One region of the Marinobacter sp. CA1 genome, then DNA from elsewhere that is predicted to be linked to it. Evidence: riboswitches for the same ligand, from Rfam matches in the RefSeq annotation. Region 1 holds a riboswitch; the other holds the start of a gene.

What was found. Region 1 has a riboswitch for cobalamin ahead of J2887_RS20895 (ribonucleoside-diphosphate reductase subunit alpha). Riboswitches for the same ligand answer to the same signal wherever they lie in the genome.
Region 2: another riboswitch for cobalamin. It lies ahead of J2887_RS00330 (TonB-dependent receptor plug domain-containing protein); the one in region 1 lies ahead of J2887_RS20895 (ribonucleoside-diphosphate reductase subunit alpha).

Annotation. Positions count from the first base shown of each region.
Region 1 is NZ_CP071785.1:4,567,809-4,579,115, reverse strand. Features, by position in the region: gene J2887_RS20895 (ribonucleoside-diphosphate reductase subunit alpha) at 1-1,291, opposite strand, end outside; cobalamin riboswitch at 1,563-1,712, opposite strand; gene J2887_RS20890 (DUF3047 domain-containing protein) at 1,885-2,604, shown strand; gene J2887_RS20885 (substrate-binding periplasmic protein) at 2,629-3,423, opposite strand; gene J2887_RS20880 (universal stress protein) at 3,560-4,411, opposite strand; gene J2887_RS20875 (SulP family inorganic anion transporter) at 4,455-5,942, opposite strand; gene nhaB (sodium/proton antiporter NhaB) at 6,032-7,537, opposite strand; gene J2887_RS20865 (response regulator) at 7,851-11,307, shown strand, end outside.
Region 2 is NZ_CP071785.1:74,671-85,977, forward strand. Features, by position in the region: gene cbiB (adenosylcobinamide-phosphate synthase CbiB) at 1-881, shown strand, start outside; gene cobD (threonine-phosphate decarboxylase CobD) at 878-1,897, shown strand; gene J2887_RS00325 (hypothetical protein) at 1,922-3,109, opposite strand; gene J2887_RS00330 (TonB-dependent receptor plug domain-containing protein) at 3,135-5,105, opposite strand; cobalamin riboswitch at 5,246-5,499, opposite strand; gene J2887_RS00335 (cobalamin-binding protein) at 5,532-6,455, shown strand; gene J2887_RS00345 (FecCD family ABC transporter permease) at 6,489-7,466, shown strand; gene J2887_RS00350 (ABC transporter ATP-binding protein) at 7,466-8,233, shown strand; gene cobO (cob(I)yrinic acid a,c-diamide adenosyltransferase) at 8,276-8,887, shown strand; gene J2887_RS00360 (cobyric acid synthase) at 8,892-10,355, shown strand; gene J2887_RS00365 (hypothetical protein) at 10,495-11,220, opposite strand.

The DNA.
Region 1 (11,307 bases):
GGTAGGCACACACCGCGCCCTTGCGCTTGCCGCCCTGGTTCACTGCCACTGCAGTGTCGTTGACCACTTTCAGGAACGGCACCACACCCTGGCTCTTGCCGTTGGTGCCCTTGATGTGGGAACCCAGCGCTCTTACCGGCGTCCAGTCGTTGCCAAGACCGCCGGCCCACTTGGACAGCAGGGCGTTGTCCTTGATAGCACCGTAGATGCCTTCCAGGTCGTCGCTGACGGTGGTGAGGTAGCAGGACGACAGCTGGCTGTGCTGGGTGCCGCTGTTGAACAGGGTTGGCGTGGACGCCATGTAGTCGAAGGACGACAGCAGGTTGTAGAACTCGATGGCGCGGGCATTGGGGTCGTCTTCCCGCAGCGCCAGGCCCATGGCCACCCGCATGAAGAACACCTGGGGCAGTTCCAGACGGTCGCCGTTCCAGTGCAGGAAGTAGCGGTCGTACAGGGTCTGCAGGCCGAGGAAGCCGAACTGGTAGTCGCGCTCCGGAATCAGTGCCGCACCCAAGCGCTCCAGGTCGAACGCCGCCAGCGCCTCATCGAGCAGTTCGTAGCGGATGCCGGCGTGAACAAACGCGGTCAGGGCCTGGGGATAGACCGCCTTCAGGGATTCCTGCAGGGGCAGGTCGAGGGCAATGGCGGCCTCGACCCGCAGCTGTTCCAGCAGCAAGCGGGCGGTGACCTGGGAGTAGTCCGGCTCCTGCTCGATGTGACTGCGGGCCGTCATCACCAGCGCTGACAACACATCGGCCTCGGGAATGCCGTCATACAGGCCCTTGAGGGCCTCGTCCACCACCGAGGTGGCGTCGACGCCGTCCAGGCCCTCACAGGCCTGCTCCACCTGGTACTTCATCAGCCCCAGGTCCAGCGGTGCCACCTTGCCATTGGTCTGTTTCACGGTCAGGCTCGGGTGCGCTTCCACCGGGGCCTCGCGGCTGGCCCGCTCCTGGGCGTGGGCTTCGCGGTAGAGTACGTAGGCACGGGCCACTTTCTGCTCTTCGGCCCGCATCAGCGCCAGTTCAACGTGGTCCTGGATGTCTTCGATATGGACCTTGCCGCCGGCCTTGAGACGGCGGCTGATGGCCTGAATCACCTGCTCGGTCACCCGTGCAACGCTGTCGTGGATGCGGGCAGAGCCGGCCGCCTGATCGCCTTCCACCGCCAGGAATGCCTTGGTAACGGCGACGCTGATCTTGGCGGCGTCGAAGCTGACCAGGGTTCCGTTACGTTTGATAACCTGCAGGGAATCGGTGTTGAGCTGGGGATCGGCCGTGGCGGCGGACATGCTGTGTCTCCTGAGTGCGCGTTGAAAGTCCGTGACCTTCACGTCGGCAGGAGAGCGAGAGATGGGGCGAGCAACCGTGGTGGGGACATGAGCAGGGGGACAGATCTGAAATCTGTCCCCGACGACAAAGCTTTCCCCAGACAGGCTGCGACATCGGGCAGGGGACAGAGTTCAGATCTGTTCCCCAGCGGTATGCCCCCACTTCAATTCGACTCTGCTCACCTGTGACGCGAAGGTGCAGTTACTGAGCAATAAGCTCACTGTTCCTGGTGGTCTTCGGACTCAGGGGCAGGGTTCGTGATCGAACCGCCTTGCGGGGCGACTTCCCAACCGGTTGCGGTCAGTGTCTGGTGCCTGGCACCGTGCCTCGCTCGTTCCCCAATACCGCTGCGCGTCAGTTCCGGAGTCTCACCGGATTCCCGATACAGCGTGATCTGGCGTTGTGACTGGTGATTTCCTCACCGCTTTGGTTACGCCTTAATCACTATATCTGGTATCAAACCAAGAACAACAACACTATATACACCGATCATGACTTCAACAAGGCACTTTTCGGCAATCCACGGGTCAGTGCCCAAAACGGGGGAATCGGCATGAATCGAAACAAGGTGTTAGCAGCCCTGGCGATGATCATAAGCCTGGCTTTTGGATTGCCGGCCACGGCCGCGCCAGCGGAATTTTCCCGGCTCGATACCCTGGCGCCGGAGTGGATGCCCCTGACGTTCCCCAACATCGAGCGTCACAGCGAGTATCGGCTGGTACGCGATTCCCAGGGCACCCAGGTGGTGGAAGCCCGCACCGATGGCGGTGCCTCTGGCCTGATCGCCCGCCTGGACCTTGACCCCGGCGAGCAGCTGATCCTGCGTTGGCGCTGGAAGGTGAGCAACGTTTACCAGGCCGGCGACGCCCGCCGCAAAGACGGTGACGACTACCCCGCGCGGCTCTACGTGGCGTTCCGGTTCGAGGACGAACACGCCGGCTTCTTCGAGCGCCTCAAGCGCGGCACCGTCAAGGCGCTGTTCGGGGAGGAACTGCCGGGCAATGCCCTCAACTACATCTGGGCCAACCGGCTACCGCAGGGCCGGATGGTGGCCAACCCCTACACCGACCAGACCATGATGGTGGCGGTAACCAGCGGCCGGGAACGGGTGGGACAGTGGGTGACGGTGGAACGGGACCTGGTGGCGGATTACCGCCAGGCCTTCAGCAAGGCGCCGCCACGGATCGTCGGTATCGGCATCATGTCGGATGCCGACAACACCGGTGACTCAGCCACCGCCTGGTACGGCGACATTGAACTGATTACACCCTAGAAGGCCAAGAGAAAAAGTAACCACTCACTCGCTAAGGGCGGGGAAGCCGGGCAACAGATAACTTTGACCCCGGGTCACCGGTGGCGGTACCTCGTTGCGCTCGGCCAGGCGTCGGTAGGCGTCGTCGAACCGGCGCCGGATGCGTTCTGCCCCCGGGCTCTGGCGGGAGAACAGCCAGGCGGTGTAGCGGGTGCGCAGCGGGTGCTCGCGCAGGCCCTCAATGTCGTAATCCGCCATCACTTCACGAATCGGAAACTGGTAATCCAACAGGTAGTGACCGCGATTGCGCTCCAGCATGTACAGCGCCGCCAGGTGATTGGGAGCGTAAGACACCCGGATGTTGTCGGATTGCTCCAGGTAATCCACCAGACCACCGTAAGTGTAGCCGGAGATGAGGATCAGGATCTGTTCGTTGAAGGTCTCGAAGCGGGTGACCGGCGGCGTGTCCCGGAGCGACCAGGCCGACAGCTTGACCGGGATCGGCGTCACCGCGCTTTCCAGCACATAGCCCTGCAGTTCCGGGACTTCCGTCAGCCCTGGCCACAGGTCGATCACGCCGTTCTTGAGATAGAAATAGGTGCGGGAGATGGGCAGGTAGACGAACTCCACCTGGTAGCCGGCCTCGGCTGCCACCTTTCGGGTCAGCTCAATGAAGCTGCCCGCCGCGCGGCGGTTGCCGTTCTGGTATTCCAGCGGCGGGAACTCCACATAGCCGATGCGCAGCACCCGGTCTTCGCTCGCCAGTCCCTGGGCGGGCAGGCAGAACCATAGCAGCAGCAGGGGTAACCACCCCCAACGGCCCGTCTGCCTGTTGTCCACGCCACTGATCACCGTCCGCTCCTGCTGCTGGTACTGCCTGCGCCATTGTGAAACCGGAGGGTATCAGATCAGGCCAACAATACCCCCGACTGGGTCAAACTTCCGTGACCACGATGCGTCAAGTTTTACACTCACCTCAGCGTAACACCAACAGCGGTGTGGTGGAGGTTTTCAGCATGTTGGTAGTGGTACTGCCCATGAACAACTGACGAATGCGGCTGTGGCCATAGGCCCCCATCACCATCAACTCGATGTCGTGCTCCTGTTGGTACTGGTGCAGCGCCTGTTCCACGTCGCCGGGGCGGATCGCCAGGTGGATCTCGGTCTGCAGCGGCGCCAGCACCTGCTCCGCCTGCTTGAGCTGCTCCCACTGATCGTTGGTGTCAGCCCCGACCATCACCAGGTGCAGGGGAAAATCGCGGAACAGCGGGCTCTGGGCCAACATCTCCAGCCCCTTGCGGGTGGTCGGGCTGCCGTCAAAGGCCAGCATGGCGCTGCGGGGTTCGCGGTACTCGTCCGGCACCAGCAGCACCGGCCGGTGGACCTGACGCAGCACGGTCTCCAGCTGGCTGCCAATGTGGACATCCCGATCGGTACTGCTTTCACCGTGCAGCCCCATCACCAGCAGACGGGTGCTGTCCTCGATCGCCAGCAGGGAGTCGGCCAGATCACCGTGGCGCTGGCGTTGGTGGATGTCAGTGACACCGAACGCCTGCGCCCGCTGTTCCGCCGCCTGCAACATGTGGTGGCCCTGTTCCAGCGCCAGTTTGCCCCGGCGCTGGTCCAGCTCCGCCAGTTCCTCCAGCAGATGCTCACGGGTACCCAGGCCAATGCTGCCGGCCAGGTCGGTTTCCGCCGGATAGCGGTCCTGGTCCAGTACGTGGAACAGCGTCAGCGGCGCGTCCAGGCGCCCACTGGCCCAGGCAGCGTAGTCACACACCGCCGGCGCGGCCCGGGAACCATCGATACAGCCTACTACTTGCTTCATCGTTACCTCGCTACCTCAATCCCTGTTGTCGGTGTCGGCAGGCTCAATGGCCCATCAGCTGTTCAACGCCTTCGGGCTTGTCGTGCACCCCGAAGCGGTCAACGATGGTGGCGCTGGCCTCGTTCAGGCCAATCACCTCGACATCGGCCCCTTCACGGCGGAACTTGAGCACCACCTTGTCGAGGGCGCCGACGGCGGTGATGTCCCAGAAATGGGCCCGGCTGAGGTCTATCACAACACGATCCACCCCTTCCTTAAAGTCGAAGGAGGACAGGAATTTCTCCGACGAGCTGAAGAACACCTGGCCCACCACGGTGTAACTGCGGCTGCGGCTGGCTTCGTCCAGGTCGGATTTGACCAGCATGAAGTGGCCCACCTTGTTGGCGAAAAACATCGCCGCCAGCAGTACGCCGGCAAACACCCCAAACGCCAGATTGTGGGTTGCCACCACCACAATCACCGTGACAATCATCACGATGTTGGTGGATATCGGGTGTTGTTTGAGGTTGCGGAAAGAATCCCAGCTGAAGGTACCGATGGACACCATGATCATCACCGCCACCAGCGCCGCCATCGGGATCTGTACCAGGATGTCATCAAGCACCACCACCATGATCAGCAGCACAATACCGGCGGTGAGGGTGGACAGCCGGGTGCGGCCACCGGACTTCACGTTGATGATCGACTGGCCGATCATTGCACAGCCAGCCATGCCGCCGAGCAGGCCGGCGCCGATGTTGGCGATGCCCTGGCCGCGACACTCGCGGTTGCGGTTGCTTTCGGTATCGGTGAGGTCGTCAACGATGGTGGCAGTCATCAGCGACTCCAGCAGCCCAACCACCGCCATCGAGGCGGAGTACGGCAGCACGATCCACAGCGTCTCCAGGTTCAGCGGAACGTCCGGGAACAGGAAGATCGGCAGGGTCGACGGCAGCTCACCGAGATCGCCAACGGTGCGGATATCGAGGTTGAGGAACACCGCCACGATGGTCAGCAGGATGATGCACACCAACGGCGACGGCAGCACCCTGCCCACCACCGGCACGTACGGGAACAGGTAGATGATGCCCAGGCCAGCGGCGGTCATGGCGTAGACGTGCCAGGTGACGCCGGTCAGCTCCGGCAGCTGGGCCATAAAGATCAGGATCGCCAGGGCGTTGACGAAGCCGGTCACCACCGAGCGCGAGACGAAGCGCATCAGCTCCCCCAGCCGCAGGTAGCCGGCAAGAATCTGCAGCACCCCGGTGACGATGGTGGCCGCCAGCAGGTACTGCAGGCCGTGGTCTTTCACCAGATCCACCATCAGCAGGGCCATGGCGGCGGTGGCCGCGGAGATCATGCCGGGACGGCCGCCGGCGAAGGCGATTACCACGGCGATACAGAACGATGCGTAAAGCCCCACTTTGGGGTCGACGCCGGCAATGGTGGAGAACGCAATGGCCTCGGGAATCAGGGCCAGGGCCACAACAATGCCGGAGAGCAGGTCGCCGCGAATGTTCGACAACCACTCGGTTTTGATGGTTTTCATCATGAGGAATCCGGAAAAATCAGTGTGCTAGAGACGACAATGCCCGCGCCTGGTCACGAAACAACCAGGGCGGGCAACTGGGACGGGGGATTTTAAATCATCTGGATGACACTAAACAGGCCAACCGTGCCCATCACCACCGTATACGGGAACGCCATCACCACCATGCGACCGTAGGACAGTCGCACCAGCGGCGCAATGGCGGAGGTCAGCAGGAACAGGAACGCCGCCTGGCCGTTGGGGGTGGCCACGCTGGGCAGGTTGGTGCCGGTGTTGATCGCCACCGCCAGGTTCTGGAAGTGCTCGGTGGTGATGGTGCCGGCATCCAGCGCCTGCTTGACCTCGCTGATGTACACCGTGGCCACAAAGACGTTGTCACTGATCATCGACAGCACGCCGTTGGCAACAAAGAACCAGGCCGGCTGGCTGCTTTCCGGCAGGCTCAGCACCAGATCGATGATCGGCTTGAACAGGTGCTGCTCGTGGATCACCGCCACGATGGCGAAGAACACCACCAGCAGCGAGGTGAATGGCAGCGACTCCTGGAACGCCTTGCCGATCTGATGTTCATCGGTGACCCCGGTAAAGGCGGTGATCAGGATAATCACCAGCAGCCCGATCAGTCCCACCTCGGCCAGGTGGAAGGCCAGCCCGATCACCAGCACCACGGCCGCCAGCGCCTGCACCCACAGGGCCGCCTGGTCTGCCTTGGTGCGCTTGGAACGCTCGTTGTCGGCGAATTCCTCCAGCACCTGGCGTACCGGCTTGGGCAGGCGGGTGCCATAGCCGAACCAGCGCAGCTTCTCCAGCAGCCAGCAGGTGATCAGCCCCGCCACCAGCACCGGCAGGCTCACCGGCGCCATGCTCTGGAAGAACTCAACAAAGTCCCAGCCCACCACCTTGGCAATCAGCAGGTTCTGGGGCTCGCCGACCATGGTGGCCACGCCGCCGAGGGCGGTACCGATGGCGCCGTGCATCAGCAGGCTGCGCAGGAAGGCGCGGAAGTTTTCCAGGTCTTCCCGGTGCAGCTCGATCACACCGTCATCACTGAGGGCGTTGTGGTCCTTGTGGTGGTAGCCTTTGCCGGACGCCACCTTGTGGTAAACCGAGTAAAACCCCACCGCCACCGAGATGATCACCGCGGTGACCGTCAGCGCATCGAGGAAGGCCGACAACAGTGCCGCGGCACAACAGAACAGCAGCGACAGCGCTGACTTGGAGCGTACCCCCACCAGGATCTGGGTGAACGTCACCAGCAGCAGGTCTTTCATGAAGTAGATCCCCGCCACCATGAACATCAGCAGCAGGATCACCGGAAAGTTGGTGAGCACCTCGTGGTACACCGCCTCCGGCGTGGTCATGCCGATCAGCAGGGATTCCACCGCCAGCAGGCCACCGGGCAGCAGCGGATAGCACTTCAACGCCATGGCGAGGGTGAAGATGAACTCGCCGACCAACACCCAGCCGGCAACACCGGGACCGAAGGTCCAGACGATCAGGGGATTGGCGATCAGAAACAGAATGATCACCTGTTTGTACCAGGTGGGCGCATTGCCCAGGAAGTTGGCGGCAAAACCGCCCATAACGGTGGATGGCATGATCAATTCACTTGAACAACTGACGAAGGGCGTGGGCATGGTAGCAGATCCCCTGGCCACTTTCTGGCCAGTTGGCTATAAATCAGTACAAAAGAACGACGCTGTTGTCGGTTCGGACGCGTCCGGAACGCCAGGCCAAAGGTCGTAGTTCATCCACCGGGTCCCCGGCTCACGGTGACCCATCGGCAGGACGTTGCAGCCAGTCCCGGGGCGATGGTCGGCGGCGTTCGGGCGCTGGAAAATTCGCCAGAATCGACCATGCTGAGAGGATCGTGGCAATTTCGCTCGTCGGCGATGCAAGGAGTGCAGAATCGTGAGAGCCCTATCTGAGATGGACCGTAACGCTCGCCAGCAGTTACTGATGTTGTGCGTCCCGCTAACCGGTCTGATCCTGCTGCTGACCTGGCTGACCTACCACCAGAACCACCAGCACGCGCACTTAGTGACAGATGCCGATGCCTACCGCACCTTGACCGAGCTACGTACCCAGCTCAAAGATGCCCTGGCAATTCCAATCCGTGATCTTTCTGGCATCGCCCAGACCCCACTGGCCCGTTCGGCACTGGAGGCACCCACCCTGGCTGAGCAGAAAGCCCTGTTCGCCCAGGCGCTATATCCGTTGATCTACCAGAATCCAAACTACTTTCAGGTTCGCTGGATACAGGATACCGGCCACGAAGGTGTACGCATTGATATCGGTCAGGGGGAGGAAATAATCCAGCGCACACCCGAGGACCAACTGCAGGACAAAAGCCCTCGATCCTATCACCACGCAGTCATGGCTCTAGCTCCATTTCAGCTCCATATCTCAGAGCCAGACCTCAATCGCGAACAAGGGAGACTGGAACGTCCATTACGGCCCGTACTGCGGGTCGCACTACGGCTGCCAGCTTATCAGGGTCGGGATAACGGCTATCTGATCATCAATGTGGAGGCAAACAATCTGCTGGCCAGCATCGCTGAGCTTGGCCAACTGAACGGGTTTGAGGTAATGGTAACCAGCTCTCAAGGCGACTGGATACTGCATCCGGACCCCACAGTTACCTGGGCCTCATTCCGTGACCACGACAATAATGTTGCCCAGACCAACCCGGAGTTGTGGCAGGCACTGGCAATCGACTCCGACAGCGATCTTGAGCTGGATTCTGGCCACTGGTATCTGAGCCATATCACTCCTGATGCTAAGGGCCGGGGCGGAGCCACTGTGAAACAGGCTCCAACCCTGACCCTGCTGTTACGTGAATCCACTGAGTTGCTGGCTGGCTACCACCAGAATGCTCTGCAGCAGGCTGCCCTGGTGTTCTTCATTCTGCTGGCACTATTCTCACTGCTGTCAATGCTGTTCTACCGCCGCTTACACCAAGCCGTACAATTGCGTAATCGGCTTACTCGCAATGCGGAGGAACTGACCGACAACATTCAGTTTATAAACGCCCTTACCAATGCCCTGCCTGGTCTGGTGGCATTCTGGGACACCAACGAGCGCTGCGAATACGCCAACGGAACCCATCATAAATGGCTTGACCTGGACCCGGACACCATGAAAGGGATGAGCCTGCACAATGTATTTGGCGCAGAGGCCTATCAGAAGTGCCAACCGCAGATCGATGCTGTGATGAAAGGAGAAAAGCAAGCCGTTGAGCTGGTGTTAGCCACTCGACAGGGCTCCCGCACGGTGTTGCTCAACTTACTGCCACTATTCAACCCCGTAGGGCTGATCAAAGGCTTCATATCCCTGGTAACAGACATTTCTGAGATTGTTCAGGCTCGGGAAACCTTAAGTGCACTGAATACCGCTCTCAAACAACGGACGGAAAGTGCCGAAAACGTCGCCCGGGTCAAGAGCGCCTTCCTGGCCAACATGAGTCACGAAATCCGCACCCCAATGAACGCCATCCTAGGGCTGCTGACGGTGTTAGCAGATTCCGGCCTCAATACTCGGCAGCAGGACTACGTCAACAAGATCTCCGGCGCCGGTAACGCCCTGCTACAGGTGCTGAACGACATCCTCGACCTGTCCAAGCTGGAAGCCGGCAAACTCAACGTGGTGGAGGAGCCGTTTTCCATCGAGCAGGTGATCCGCAAATCGGTGCAACTGTTCGAGCTGGGCTTCTCCAAGAAGGGGCTGGAACTGCTGGTGTGGATTGACCCGGCCCTGCCCCGCACCGTGATTGGTGACGACCACCGGCTGGGCCAGGTGCTCAACAATCTGCTCGGCAATGCCCTGAAATTCACCGAGAGTGGCACCGTGGAACTGGCGGTGCGCCTGGAAAAACCGGGCAACCAGGTCAACCATGTCCGCTTTTCGGTGAGGGACACCGGCATTGGCATTCCACCGGGAAAACAGGCCGATCTTTTTGAGGCCTTTGACCAGGCCGACACCTCCACCACCCGCAAGTACGGTGGTTCCGGCCTGGGGCTGGCGATATGCAAGAGCCTGGTGCGGTTAATGGGGGGGGATATCTCGGTGGCCAGCAAGCCGGACGAGGGCAGTGAGTTCCATTTCACCCTGCCAATGCAGGTGGAAACCACCGAACCGGCCTGGCAGAACCACCAGCTGCGGGTACGGCGGGTGCTGCTGGTGGAAGACAACGACGCCACCGCCCAGTTGATGTTGTCCTACCTCAATACCTGGTCGGTGCATTGCGATCACGCCCGTACCGCGGAGGATGGTCTGGCCCGCTACCTGCGCGCACTGGATACCCATGAACAGTACGACACCCTGCTGGTGGACTGGATACTACCTGGTAAGGACGGAGTCTGGCTCTACAACAGCCTGCAGGAGTACGCCCGCACCACCGGCTCCAACATCCACCCGATGGTGATCATGGTTACTGCCCATAAACAGGAAGACCTGCTGCAGGCACTGGAGCGAGAGGTCCGCCAGGATGACGACCACCCCTCGGTTCTGACCAAACCCGTGACACCGTCTGCGCTGTTCAACAGCCTCAATGGCGTGCACACTTTTGGCCGCAGCGACCACAACGACAGCCGCCCCGGTATCGTGGTGCCCGACCTGGGCACCCTGCAGTCGCTGGTAGCCGGCAGCCGCATCCTGCTGGTGGAGGACAACGAGCTGAACCAGGAAGTGGCGCTGTCCATGCTCGCCAAGCTGGGGCTCTCCGCGGACACCGCTGGCAACGGCATCGAGGCGCTGGAGTACCTTGAACACCAGCACTACGACCTGGTGCTGATGGACCTCCACATGCCGGACATGGACGGCTATGAAGCCACCCGCAAGATCCGCGAGCAGTACGCCTACTACGACCTGCCGGTGGTGGCGATGACCGCCGCGGTGTTCGAGGAAGACGTCAAACAGGCCAAGGCGGCCGGCATGAATGACCACATCGGCAAGCCGCTGGATTTCCAGGTGGTGACCTCGGTGCTGTGCCATTGGCTCAACCGCGACGGCCAGACCGCGGTGACCCCGATGCTGCCGGATATCGATCCGGATACCCGCATTGGTCTGCCCGGTGCCCTGCAGTTCAGTGAGCAGGAAATCCTTACCCGCTTCCAGGGCGACCAGGAGCTGGTATTGCGGCTGCTGCAGAGCTTTGTGCGGCAGTACCGGTCCGGCTGTCCACAGCTGCCGGCCGAAGGTGAGGACCGCAAGCCCCTGCACCAGTTCCTTCACACCCTCAAGGGGTCCGCTGCCACCCTTGGACTGTACGAACTCTCTCAGTTGGCCGAATCCGCCGAGAAACAGTTCAAAGAGGGCGAGCAGGTTGAGCTGGACTCACTGAGGCAGGCGCTGGAGCAGGCAGTCACCG
Region 2 (11,307 bases), 230 kb from region 1:
GTCTGTTGGGAGAGCCCCGACGTTGGCATCCGCTGGTGGGATTTGGCTGGCTGGCCGGGCGGCTCGAAGCCCGGCTCAATCGGCCTGGATCGGCGCCGGTTTGGCGGGGCCTGGTAGCGGTCCTGCTGGCGGTGGTGCCGCTGACAGCGGCGGCAGCGTTGGTGTTTGTACTGTTACCGCCCAGCGGTCAGCTGGTGTGGGCCAGCGTGGTGCTGTGGCTGGCGCTGTCCCTGCGGGGACTGACAGAACATGGCGAGGCGGTGGCGATTCCGCTGGCTGCGGGGGAGTTGGCGCAGGCGCGTTGCCAGGTGGGCCGCATTGTCAGTCGCCAGGCCGAGGCGCTGGATGACCGTGGGGTCGCGGCGGCGGCCACCGAATCGATGCTGGAGAACGGCGCCGATGCGGTCTTCGCCAGTCTGTTCTGGTTCCTGGTGGCGGGGGTGCCCGGGGTGGTGGCTCACCGGCTGGTCAACACCCTGGATGCCATGTGGGGCTATCGCAACGACCGCTTCCTTTACTTTGGCCGCGTCGCGGCGCGGCTGGATGATGCCATGAACTGGCTGCCGGCCCGGCTTACCGCGCTCACCTACACCCTGCTGGGCCAGTCGGCCACCGCCTGGCGCTGCTGGCGTACCCAGGCCGCCAGCTGGGACAGCCCCAATGCCGGACCGGTGATGGCCGCCGGTGCCGGCGCCCTTGCGGTTACTCTGGGCGGGCCGGCACCTTACGCCACCGGCATCAAGTCGCGGCCAGTACTGGGCGCGGGTGGGCCTCCTTCGGCAGCCTCCATCACCGCCGCCATTGCCCTGGTGCGGTGGGGAACCTGGCTGTGGCTGGCGGTGCTGGTGCTGCTGGCGGCGATGGTGGAGCTCGTGCAATGAGTGAGCTGCACCATGGTGGTCGCCTGAATCAGGCGGTCCGGGACTGGGGCATTCCCCGCGATCAGTGGCTGGACCTGTCCACTGGCATCAATCCGGTGGGCTGGCCGGTGCCGGCGCTGCCTGCGGCGGTGTGGCAGCGTCTGCCGGAGCCGGACGACGGTCTGGAGCGCCAGCTGCAGGACTGGTTCCAGGCGCCGTCCCGGGCCGCCCTGCTGGCCGTGCCCGGCAGCCAGTGGGCGATCGAAACCCTGCCCCGGTTGCGGGCACCGTGCCGGGTTGGGGTGCCGGAGCCCGGTTACGCCGAACATCGTCACCACTGGGCCAGTGCCGGCCACCAGTTGGTGCCGGTGCCGCTGGCCCAACTCGATGAAGAGGACGACCGCTGGCTGGAGGCACTGGACGTGCTGGTGTGGATCAACCCCAACAACCCCGGCGGCCAGGCGTGGCCCGCCGCCGCCCTGCGGCGCTGGCATCGGCAGCTGGCGGCCCGGGGTGGCTGGCTGGTGGTGGACGAAGCGTTCGCGGATGGCCAGCCGGCGCTGTCCCTGGGGTCAGCCACCGGCGTACCGGGGCTGGTGGTGCTGAAATCCCTGGGCAAGTTCTTTGGTCTGGCGGGGGTGCGGGCCGGTGCCGTGGCGGCTGATCAGGCGTTGATTGACCAACTGGCCGCTCGCCTGGGCCCCTGGGCCCTGAGTGGTCCGGCGCGTTGGGTCATGGCCCGTGCGCTGGCGGATTGGCGCTGGCAGCAGGCGACCCGGCAGCGACTCGGGGTGGACAGCGAGCGTTTGGGGCGGCTGTTGCAGGATCGGGGACTGACGGTGACTGGCCGCACCCTGCTGTTCCAGACGGTGCACTGTGCCGGTGCCGCGGAATTGGCGCAGCGACTGGCGGCGGCAGGCATTCTGGTGCGGGCGTTTCCGCCCTCCGCGGTGCTGCGGTTCGGACTGCCGGGCAAGGAAGCCGACTGGCAGCGGCTCGATGACGCCCTGTCCCAGTGGCAGGCAGAGACGCGCTAACGCGCCTCTGCCAGTGGTGACGTTTTACTCGCCGTCGATTTCAGTGAACGCCACGCCTGTAGGCAGCAGGGTGGTCTGGATGAAGGCCTGTTCGCTGTTGTCGGCGGTGGCGAGGATGCGGATGCCCGGGTTGTTGGCAGTGGCATCGGCCAGCCACAGGTTGCCTTCGGGGCTGAGTTCGATGTCGCGGTAGTCGCCACCGGCGTAGTTGGCGACCGTGGTGAACTCGATGGTGTCGGCGGACGGGTTGAAGCTCTGCAGCGTGGTGTCTTGCCAGTCGGCGTAGCTCAGCACGTAGCCCTGGGTGTCGCTGACGATCACCAGATCACTCAGCAGATCGTCGGTGTCGGCGTCGGCAATCAGCGGCTCAATGGCGAAGGTCTCCGGATCGATGCGGTCGACACCGGTCTGTTCCTTGGTGTCGTAGCTGCCGGTGTTCTTCACCAGAATACCCAGGTCTTCGTGGTACTGGATGCCGCCGGGGTTGCGACCAATCAGCGGAATGCCCTTGAGGCCATTCTCGCCCATGCCGGTGTCGATTTCAGTGTCAGTGTCGGTGTCGAACACGGCCACGTAGGCGGTGTTGGTGGGGTCGTATTCCGAGTCCAGCCGCTGCAGGGTGATAAACAGCTTGCCGTCCACCACCACGCCGGAGGCCATGTTGGGCGCGCCCTGGGTGTTGTCAGGCAGGTAGCCGGAGAGATCCAGGGTCTCGCCGGAGAAGAACTCGTCCTCGCTGGTGGCGGACGGATTCACGATCCACGCTTCGCTGGTGTTGTAGCGCAGCAGGTAGGCCTTGGTGTCGTTGACGAATACCAGGGCGTAGGGGTTGGAGGAGGCGGTGTCGCCGGCACTCAGGGTGGAGTACTGCCAGATCTCCTGGGCCGGGTTTGCCACGTCCACTTTCTGCAGGGTGTCGATGTTGAAGCGGCCAAAACGGTAGTAGTGCTGGCCGCGGGCGGTGACACCAATGTCGGAGCCGGTGGGGAAGTAGGCACCGGAAGCCACCGGGTCCGTCTCGCTCATGTCGATCAGTTCGACGGCGCCGGAGGTGAAATCAGATGCTACGGTGGAAACCACACCAACAAGGCGGGCGTCCTGGCCTGGCTTCAGCGGTGTGCTGTCGTCAGAGGAACCACAACCGGCAAGGGTCAGGGTGAGGGCAAGGCCGCCGGTGCCGAGCAGGCTGCGCAGGGAAATGGGTGTGTGCATGGATGTCTCCTTGGAATAGGTATCGTTAGAGGGTGTGTGTCAGATTGAGGAACCAGCTTCGGCCCTGGCCGGGGAAGCGGTTGAAGTCCTGGTACAGCTCGTCGGTGAGGTTACGGACTTCCAGGCGAACGTCGGTCTGCTGGCGGTTGTGCCAGGTGTGGCGCCAGCTGACGCCGGCGTTGACCAGCTGGCGGGCGTCGGCGGCCAGCAGGTTAGCGGCGTCATAGTAGAGATCGTCGTCGTACTGATAGGACAGGTCGACTTCGAAGGGGCGTAGTTGCCAGCGGCTGCTCAGCAGCAGGGACTGGTGATAGATCCCCGGCAGCTGCTTGTTGTGACGATCCCGCACCGAGGCCGAGGTGTTTTCGGAATCCTGGACGGTGGCGTTGGCGGCCAGGCGCCAGTCAGGCGTCAGGTGCCAGGCGGTGTCCACCTCCACTCCCATCACGTCGGCGGACAGGTTGACGTAGCGGCCCACGCCACGGGCGTCGTAGATCGCTGCCACCGCCGGGTCCAGTTCGCGCCGGTACCCGGTCACCTCGATGTGACCCCAGCCCCGGTCGGTACGCACCGACAGTTCGGCATTGTTGGACTCTTCCGCCGCCAGGTCCGGGTTGCCCACAAACAGGCCTTCCTGGCCGTACCGCTCCTGCAGTGTGGGAACACGGACCTGCCGCGACAGATTGGCAGACACTACCCAGCTGTCGCCCAGGTAGCGGCTCAGACCGAGCTGCCAGCTGTGGTAGGCGTCGTGGCTGGAAACCCGTTCGGTGCTGCCGTCTCCCTGGCTTTCATCGGAGGTGTCGTCGACATCAAACCGCCGCAGCGACGCCTGGGTGCGCCAGCGATGGTCGTCGCTCTGCCACTGGTGGCCGAGGGCGGTGGTGAGCTGGCGGCGTTCACGCTCATCGGCGCGGTCGGTGTCCAGGCGGTCGTCCTGGTCGTAATCAAACTGGCTGATGTCGACGGTGGCACTGACGGTGTGGCTACCCAGCAGCAGGCTCGCCGTGTTCACCAGGCCCAGTCGTTGGCTGTCGGTGCGGACATCGGCGGTCCCCAGCCCAACCAGACCATCGCGATTGTCATAGCGGTCGCTGGCATCGCTCCAGATCAGCCGGTGACTGGTGTGGAGGCGGCCATTGGCCCAGCCCTGCTGGCGGTAATGCAGTTGGGTGCGGACGGTGTGACCGCTGAGACGGGCGTGGTTGTTGCGCCAGTTCTGGATGGTGGGCACGCCCTTGTCGTGATCACTCCACTGGATCAGGGCGTCCAGCGCACTGGTGTCGCTGATGGCCCAGCCCAGTTTGGTGCTGGCGTCGGTCTGCTCGTAGTCGGCATTGCGACGGGTGGTCTCGCGGCCGTCGTTGGGGTTGAACCAGTCGCGCTCATTGGGGTAGCGGAAGTCGTTGTCGCTGCTCTGACGATTGAGCGACACCCAGTAGTAGACATCGTCATGGCTGTCGCTGTTGAACACCCCGGCCTTGTCGGTGCCGTTGGCGCCGAGGCCCAGGTTGAGGCGGGTCTGGGCCTCGGTGTCCCGGCCCAGGGTTTCCATGATGACCACACCGCCGATGCCGGCGTGGGCAAACTGGGCGGGGGCGTTGCCGGGATAAACCTGGACCCGGCGGATGTCGTTGAGGGTCAGCTGGCTGATGTCGACGCCGCCGGTAACCGGGTCGTTCAGCAGCATACCGTCGACCACCACTTGCACCTGGCGGCTGGTGGAGCCTCGCAGCGACAGCGCCGAGTAACTGCCCAGACCGCCGCTCTGGCGGATCTGCACACCGGTCTGGTCCCCCAGGGCGTCGGCCAGGGTGACGGTGCGGTTGGCGAAGTGGTCCCGGTTGATGATCCGTACCGGGCCGGTGGCCTCGGCCGGGTCAATGTCGGCGGCGGAATTGATTCGGGCCCCTTCCACCACGATGAACGGCAGTTCGTCGGCGGAAACGGGCAGGGCCGCGGCACTCAGCAGCAGGCCGGCAGTTAGACAACGCATATGGACAGCAGCACCCAGGGCAAGCCGGTCGATAGAACGGTGACGGCTCCGTGTGTCACCAACCAAACAGCTACCAACAGAGGCGGGTGCCGGCGTTCGCCAAGGCCACAACCCCGTGCTGCTGACCCTCCGTCAGCGGGCACTGATAGCCGGTAGCAGGCCGGTCTCCGGGCTTGCGGCTGGCCGAGGGGCCAGAGTACGATGCCTTCCCACAGAATATCTGCAGTGGCTGGCTGATTGACCTATCGTACTCGTCTCAGGGTGTCCTGAGCCGCTCACCGTTGCGGGGGCAGCGTCGGTTTTACACCGAACTTCCCGGTTTCACTCCATGGTTGGGCCGCCGGCCCCTGTTTGGGCGGGTGGCGGCTGGAGCACCTGCTACGGATAGATTAAAAATTGGCAAAAATGATAAGGGGGCGGCTGGCTGTGAGTCAATGTTGGGCCTTTGAAAGACGTGGCAACCCGGGACGTCGGCGGCTGCATCAACGTGCGCTGCTGGTGCTGTTGATGCTGGTTTCCAGCCTGGTGCGGGCGGAGATCTGCGAGCGCGACGACCGTGGCCAGACACTGTGCCTGGCCCAGCCGGCGATGCGGATTGCCACGCTGTCCCCGGGCGCTACCGAGCTGGTGTTTGCCGCCGGTGCCGGTGACCGGGTGGTGGCGGTGGTGGAATTCAGCGACTACCCGCCGGAGGCCAAGGCGATCACCTCGGTGGGCAACCACGGCCGCATCGACCTGGAAACCCTGGTGGCACTGAAGCCCGACCTGGTGATCGACTGGGTCAGCGGCAATAACGCCCAGAAGGACAAGCTCGACGCCCTCGATTTCCCGGTCTTTTCCATCGAACCCCAGACTTTTGAGGGGGTCTCTACCGCTCTGGAACGGTTGGGCCGACTCGCCGGCACGGCAGCAGCCGGTCAGTCGGCAGCGGATGACTTTCGCGATGGCATTGCCGATCTGGCCCGCCGCTACCGCGACCAGCCACCGGTGACGGTGTTCTATGAGGTCTGGGAAGAGCCGCTGATGACGGTCAGCGATCAGCAACTGATCGGCAAGGTGATCACCCTGTGCGGTGGCGACAACGTCTTTGGCGACCAGGACAGACTGATCCCCCGCATTGATGTGGAATCGGTGCTGGCCGCCAACCCCGAAGCCGTCCTGGCCGGCGGTATGGGTGAGGCCAACGACCGCTGGCTGGAGCCCTGGCGCCAGTACCCCGGACTGCTGGCGACCCAGCGGGCCAATCTCTTCTTCGTGCCGCCGTCGCTGGTGCAACGGCCAACCCCCCGTCTGCTCGAAGGCAGCCGTATCTTCTGTGATCACCTGGAGCGTGCCCGTGGCCGTCGCTAGCCCTCGATTGGCCGCTGCCGGGCGGGTGTCGGAATGATCCAGCGGCGGGCCTGGTGGCCACCGTTGCTGGTGCTGGCGCTGGTCAGCCTGGCGGCGATGGTGGTGGCGGTGGGGTTGGGCAGTGTCAACGTGGCGCCGGCGGATACCCTGGCGGTGCTGGCGGGGCAGGGCAGTGAACTGCAGCGGACGCTGATCCTTGAATTGCGACTGCCCCGGGTGATCGCCGCCTTCGGCACCGGCGGCCTGCTGGCGGTGGCCGGCGCGCTGATGCAGGTACTGCTGCGCAATCCCCTGGCCGATCCTTACATCCTTGGTCTGTCTGGCGGCGCCGCCCTGGGTGCGTTGCTGGCAATGCTGGTGAGTGCGGCGGCGGTGCTGGTGTCGGCGGCGGCCTTTGGTGGGGCCCTGCTGGCCACTCTGCTGGTGTTCGGTCTGGCCCATGGTCGTGGCAGCTGGACGCCGTCACGGCTGTTGCTGACGGGGGTAGTGGTTGCCGCCGGCTGGGGTGCGGCCATTACACTTATCCTTGCCATCGCACCGGCCCAGAAACTGCCGGGCATGCTCTACTGGCTGATGGGGGACGTCGCCTACGCCCGCCTGAGCTGGCCATCGGTGTTGGTGTTGGTGCTGACCTGCCTGGTGGTGTTGCCGCTCGGCCGCAGCCTCAACGTGCTGGCCCGTGGCCCGGTGCAGGCGGCCGCGCTGGGGTTGTCGGTGCGACCGCTGGAATGGCTGGTGTACGTGCTGGCGAGCCTGCTGACCGCCACCGCGGTCACCACCGCTGGCAGCATCGGCTTTGTAGGTCTGGTGGTGCCCCACATCCTGCGACTGGTACTGGGCAATGATCAGCGCCTGATCCTGCCGGCCAGTGCCTTTGCCGGCGGAACCCTGCTGGTGCTGGCGGATACCGCCGCGCGCACGGTGATCGCTCCGGAACAGTTGCCGGTGGGTGTCTTTACCGCGCTGATCGGCGTGCCGATGTTCCTCTATCTGCTGCACCGGAGCCGCTGATGCAAACCCTCAACTGCCAGCAGCTGCTGATCGACATTCCCGGGCGGCCGTCCGGACGGCCGCTGGACCTGCGCATCGAGGCCGGCCAGGTATGGGGTATTCTGGGTCCCAATGGCGCCGGCAAGTCCACCCTGCTGCATACCCTGGCGGGTTTGCAAAGTGCCCGCTCGGGCCGGGTTTTTCTGGGTGAGCGGGCGCTGACTGACCTGCCGCGAAAACAGGTGGCCCAGCAACTGGGCCTGGTGTTCCAGGAGCGCCAGGACGGCTTCCCGGCGACGGTGTTGGAGACCGCGCTGATCGGTCGCCACCCCTGGCTGTCGCCCTGGCAGATGGAAACCGCGGACGATCTGGCGCTGGCGGAGCGCTCATTGCAGCGCCTTGACGTCGACCACCTGGCGGATCGCCTGGTGAGCACCTTGTCCGGCGGCGAACGCCAGCGGGTGGCGATTGCCACCACCCTGACCCAGTCCCCCCACACCTGGCTGGTGGACGAGCCCACCAACCACCTCGATCTGCACCATCAGGTGGCGGTGATGGAACTGCTGACGGAACAGGCGGCTGGTGGCTGCGCGGTGCTGATGTGCCTGCACGACCTCAACCTGGCCGCGCGCTGGTGCGATCATCTGCTGCTGCTGTTCCCGGACGGTGAGGCCTGCTGGGGCGAGGCCGCCAGCATGCTGGTGCCGGAGGCTCTGGAACAGCTTTACGACCAGAAACTGGCCACCGCCGAAGTGGACGGCGCCCCGGTGTATGTGCCGGTACGCTAGTGTCCCGACAAACACAGATTTTACGAACCCAGGAGAGTCCCGATGAAAGAACGCGCCTACGATCCCGAACGTCACGCCGCCCGCATGGCCGCCAAGCAGAAAATTATGCAGGAACGCATCGCCCGGGCCCAGAACGAAAAAGGCATCCTGCTGGTGCTGACCGGCGCCGGCAAGGGCAAGAGCAGCTCCGGTTTTGGCATGGTCGCCCGCGCCCTTGGCCACGGCATGAAGGTGGGCATCGTGCAGTTCATCAAAGGCTCTTTTACCACCGGCGAGCACACCTTCTTCAAGGACCTGCCCAATGTGGACTATCACGTCATGGGCGAGGGCTATACCTGGGACACCCAGGACCGGGAGCGCGATGTGCAGACCGCCGAGGCGGCCTGGGAGATTGCCAGCAAGATGCTCAAGGACCCCAGCTACGACATGGTGCTGCTGGACGAGCTCAACATTGCCCTGCGCTACGACTACCTCAACCTGGATCGGGTGATGGACGATCTTCATAACCGTCCGGAGATGCAGCATGTGACCGTCACTGGCCGCTACGCCCCGGACGTACTGATCGAACTGGCCGACACCGTCACTGAAATGAAGCCCCTTAAGCACGCCTTCAAGGACCAGGGTGTGAAGGCCCAGAAGGGCGTGGAACTGTAACGCCATGACCACCTTGATGATCCAGGGCACCACCTCCGATGCCGGTAAAAGCACCGTGGTGGCCGCCCTGTGCCGGTGGTTGCAGCGCCAGGGCGTGGCGGTGGCGCCGTTCAAGCCCCAGAACATGGCCCTCAACAGCGCGGTTACCGTGGACGGTGGCGAGATCGGGCGCTCCACCGCACTGCAGGCCCTGGCCTGTGGTGTGGAGCCCCACAGCGACATGAATCCGGTGCTGCTCAAGCCCCAGAGCGACTGCGGTGCCCAGGTCATCCTGCGGGGGCAGGTCTACGGCAATATGAACGCGGTGGACTATCACGCCTACAAGGCCGAGGCCCGGCAGGCAGTGTATGACGCCTGGCAGGCACTGAGCGCACGCTACGATGTCATCATCGCCGAAGGCGCCGGCAGCCCGGCGGAGGTGAACCTGCGGGCCAACGACATCGCCAACATGGGGTTCGCCGAGATGGTGGATTGCCCGGTGCTGCTGGTGGGTGACATCGACCGTGGCGGTGTGTTTGCCCAGCTGGTGGGGACCCTGGTGCTGATCTCCGAGTCGGAGTGCAACCGTACCCGGGGCTTTATCATCAACCGCTTTCGCGGTGACCTGGCCCTGCTGGAACCCGGGCTGGACTGGCTGACCGAGCGTACGGGCAAGCCGGTGAACGGCGTGCTGCCGTACCTCCACGGCCTGGTACTGGATGCCGAGGACTCGGTGGGCACGGCCGGTGAACACCAGGCTGGTGCCCTGCGGGTGGTGGTCCCGGTGTTGCCACGCATCAGCAACCACAACGATTTTGACCCGTTACGGCTGCATCCCGGGGTGGAGCTGACGTTTGTCGGCCCCGACCAGAGCCCGCCACCGGCGGATGTCATCCTGCTGTCCGGCAGCAAGCATACCCGTGGCGATCTGGCCTGGTTACGGGCCAACGGCTGGGAAGCGGTTATCGAACGTCACCTGCGGTACGGCGGCCATGTTTTTGGCATCTGTGGCGGCTTCCAGATGCTGGGGCAGCAGGTTGATGACCCCGAGGGCCTGGAAGGTGAACCCGGCATCACCGCCGGGCTGGGCTGGCTGGATACCCATACCCGGATGGTGGCCGGCAAACAGCTCACCCGCGTTAGCGGTACCTTGACGCTTCCCGGCGCCGAGGCGCCGGCTGCGGTTTGCGGCTACGAGATCCACAATGGCGTTACCACCGGTGCGGACCTGGCGCGCCCGCTGGTCACCCTGGCTGACAAGGTGGACGGCGCCATCAGCGCTGATGGCCGGGTGATGGGTACCTACCTCCACGGCCTGTTCGACGACCCCGCTGCCTGCGCCGCCCTGCTGGCCCACTGGGGGCTGCGGGACCAGGGCCAGGCTGTCGACTACGCCAGCCACCGGGAACAGCAGCTGGATCGGCTGGCGGACGCGGTGGAGGAATGTCTGGATACCGATTGGTTGAAGCGGTTGTTGGGGATGGCCTGACCATGCCTGGGTATGCCGCACGGGGCCGGTAACACCGCATTTCGTCATCGTCTACATCTGCATGACAAGGGCAAGAACAGGGTTAATCAGAGGTTTCCTAAATGACAATGGCTGATCGGACATTGTCCGGGACTCAAGTCTACTGCCAACCGTAGTCAAGGTACTCAGGATTGACCGAGAACTCAGCCGCCCCGATGTCCAGTTTGGGGCGGGCAAAAGGAATCCGGAATTCACCCCAGTTTGCATCAAGGGCGTAGTCCGACGATTTTCGCATCCAGACGCCGGCATACAGATTGTCTCCCCGCAGGTAGCGATCATTGCCCACATCATTTCGTGTGATCGAGCCATTTTCCATTAACATCCAGGTTACTCGATGGCGCCCCCGCAGTGTTCCGGCGCAGTTTTCGGTGCCCATGGTCTTAAGTGAAAAGGAGCCGAATACAAATCCCTGGCGACTGATCCCTGAATTCCGGTGTTCATTGTCCACGCCAAAATCCAGCCGCTTCAGGTCGTGGCTATGCTCAACGTGGATGGTACCCTCCAGATTACAGTGCAGCGCTCCTTTCCTTAGGTAACCTGAGACCAATACCCTGGCTTCTGCTTCCTCAACAGGGTGCACTTCGGTGAATCCGATATGCAAACGGTAATAGTCAGACCCGATATATCCCAGAAACTCCCCTTCCGGCTCAACCAGTTGAGCGAGAATCTCCGATGTCATGAAATCTGCATCGATTGCGGCGGTAAGGCGCTCCTTCTCCCAGGTGGCCATATCGAAGAAGACAGGGATGTCCTCTCTGGGATTGGCGACACTCACCATGGAGGTAAGGCCCAGAAACATGCTGACTAACACTGCGTATACTGTCATATTTTTGTACCCGCGAATGGTTCGAAGCTTTTTATCACAATCGATGCACCGCTTTCGATCATGGCATTGTTCTGGGCCCGCCACCGC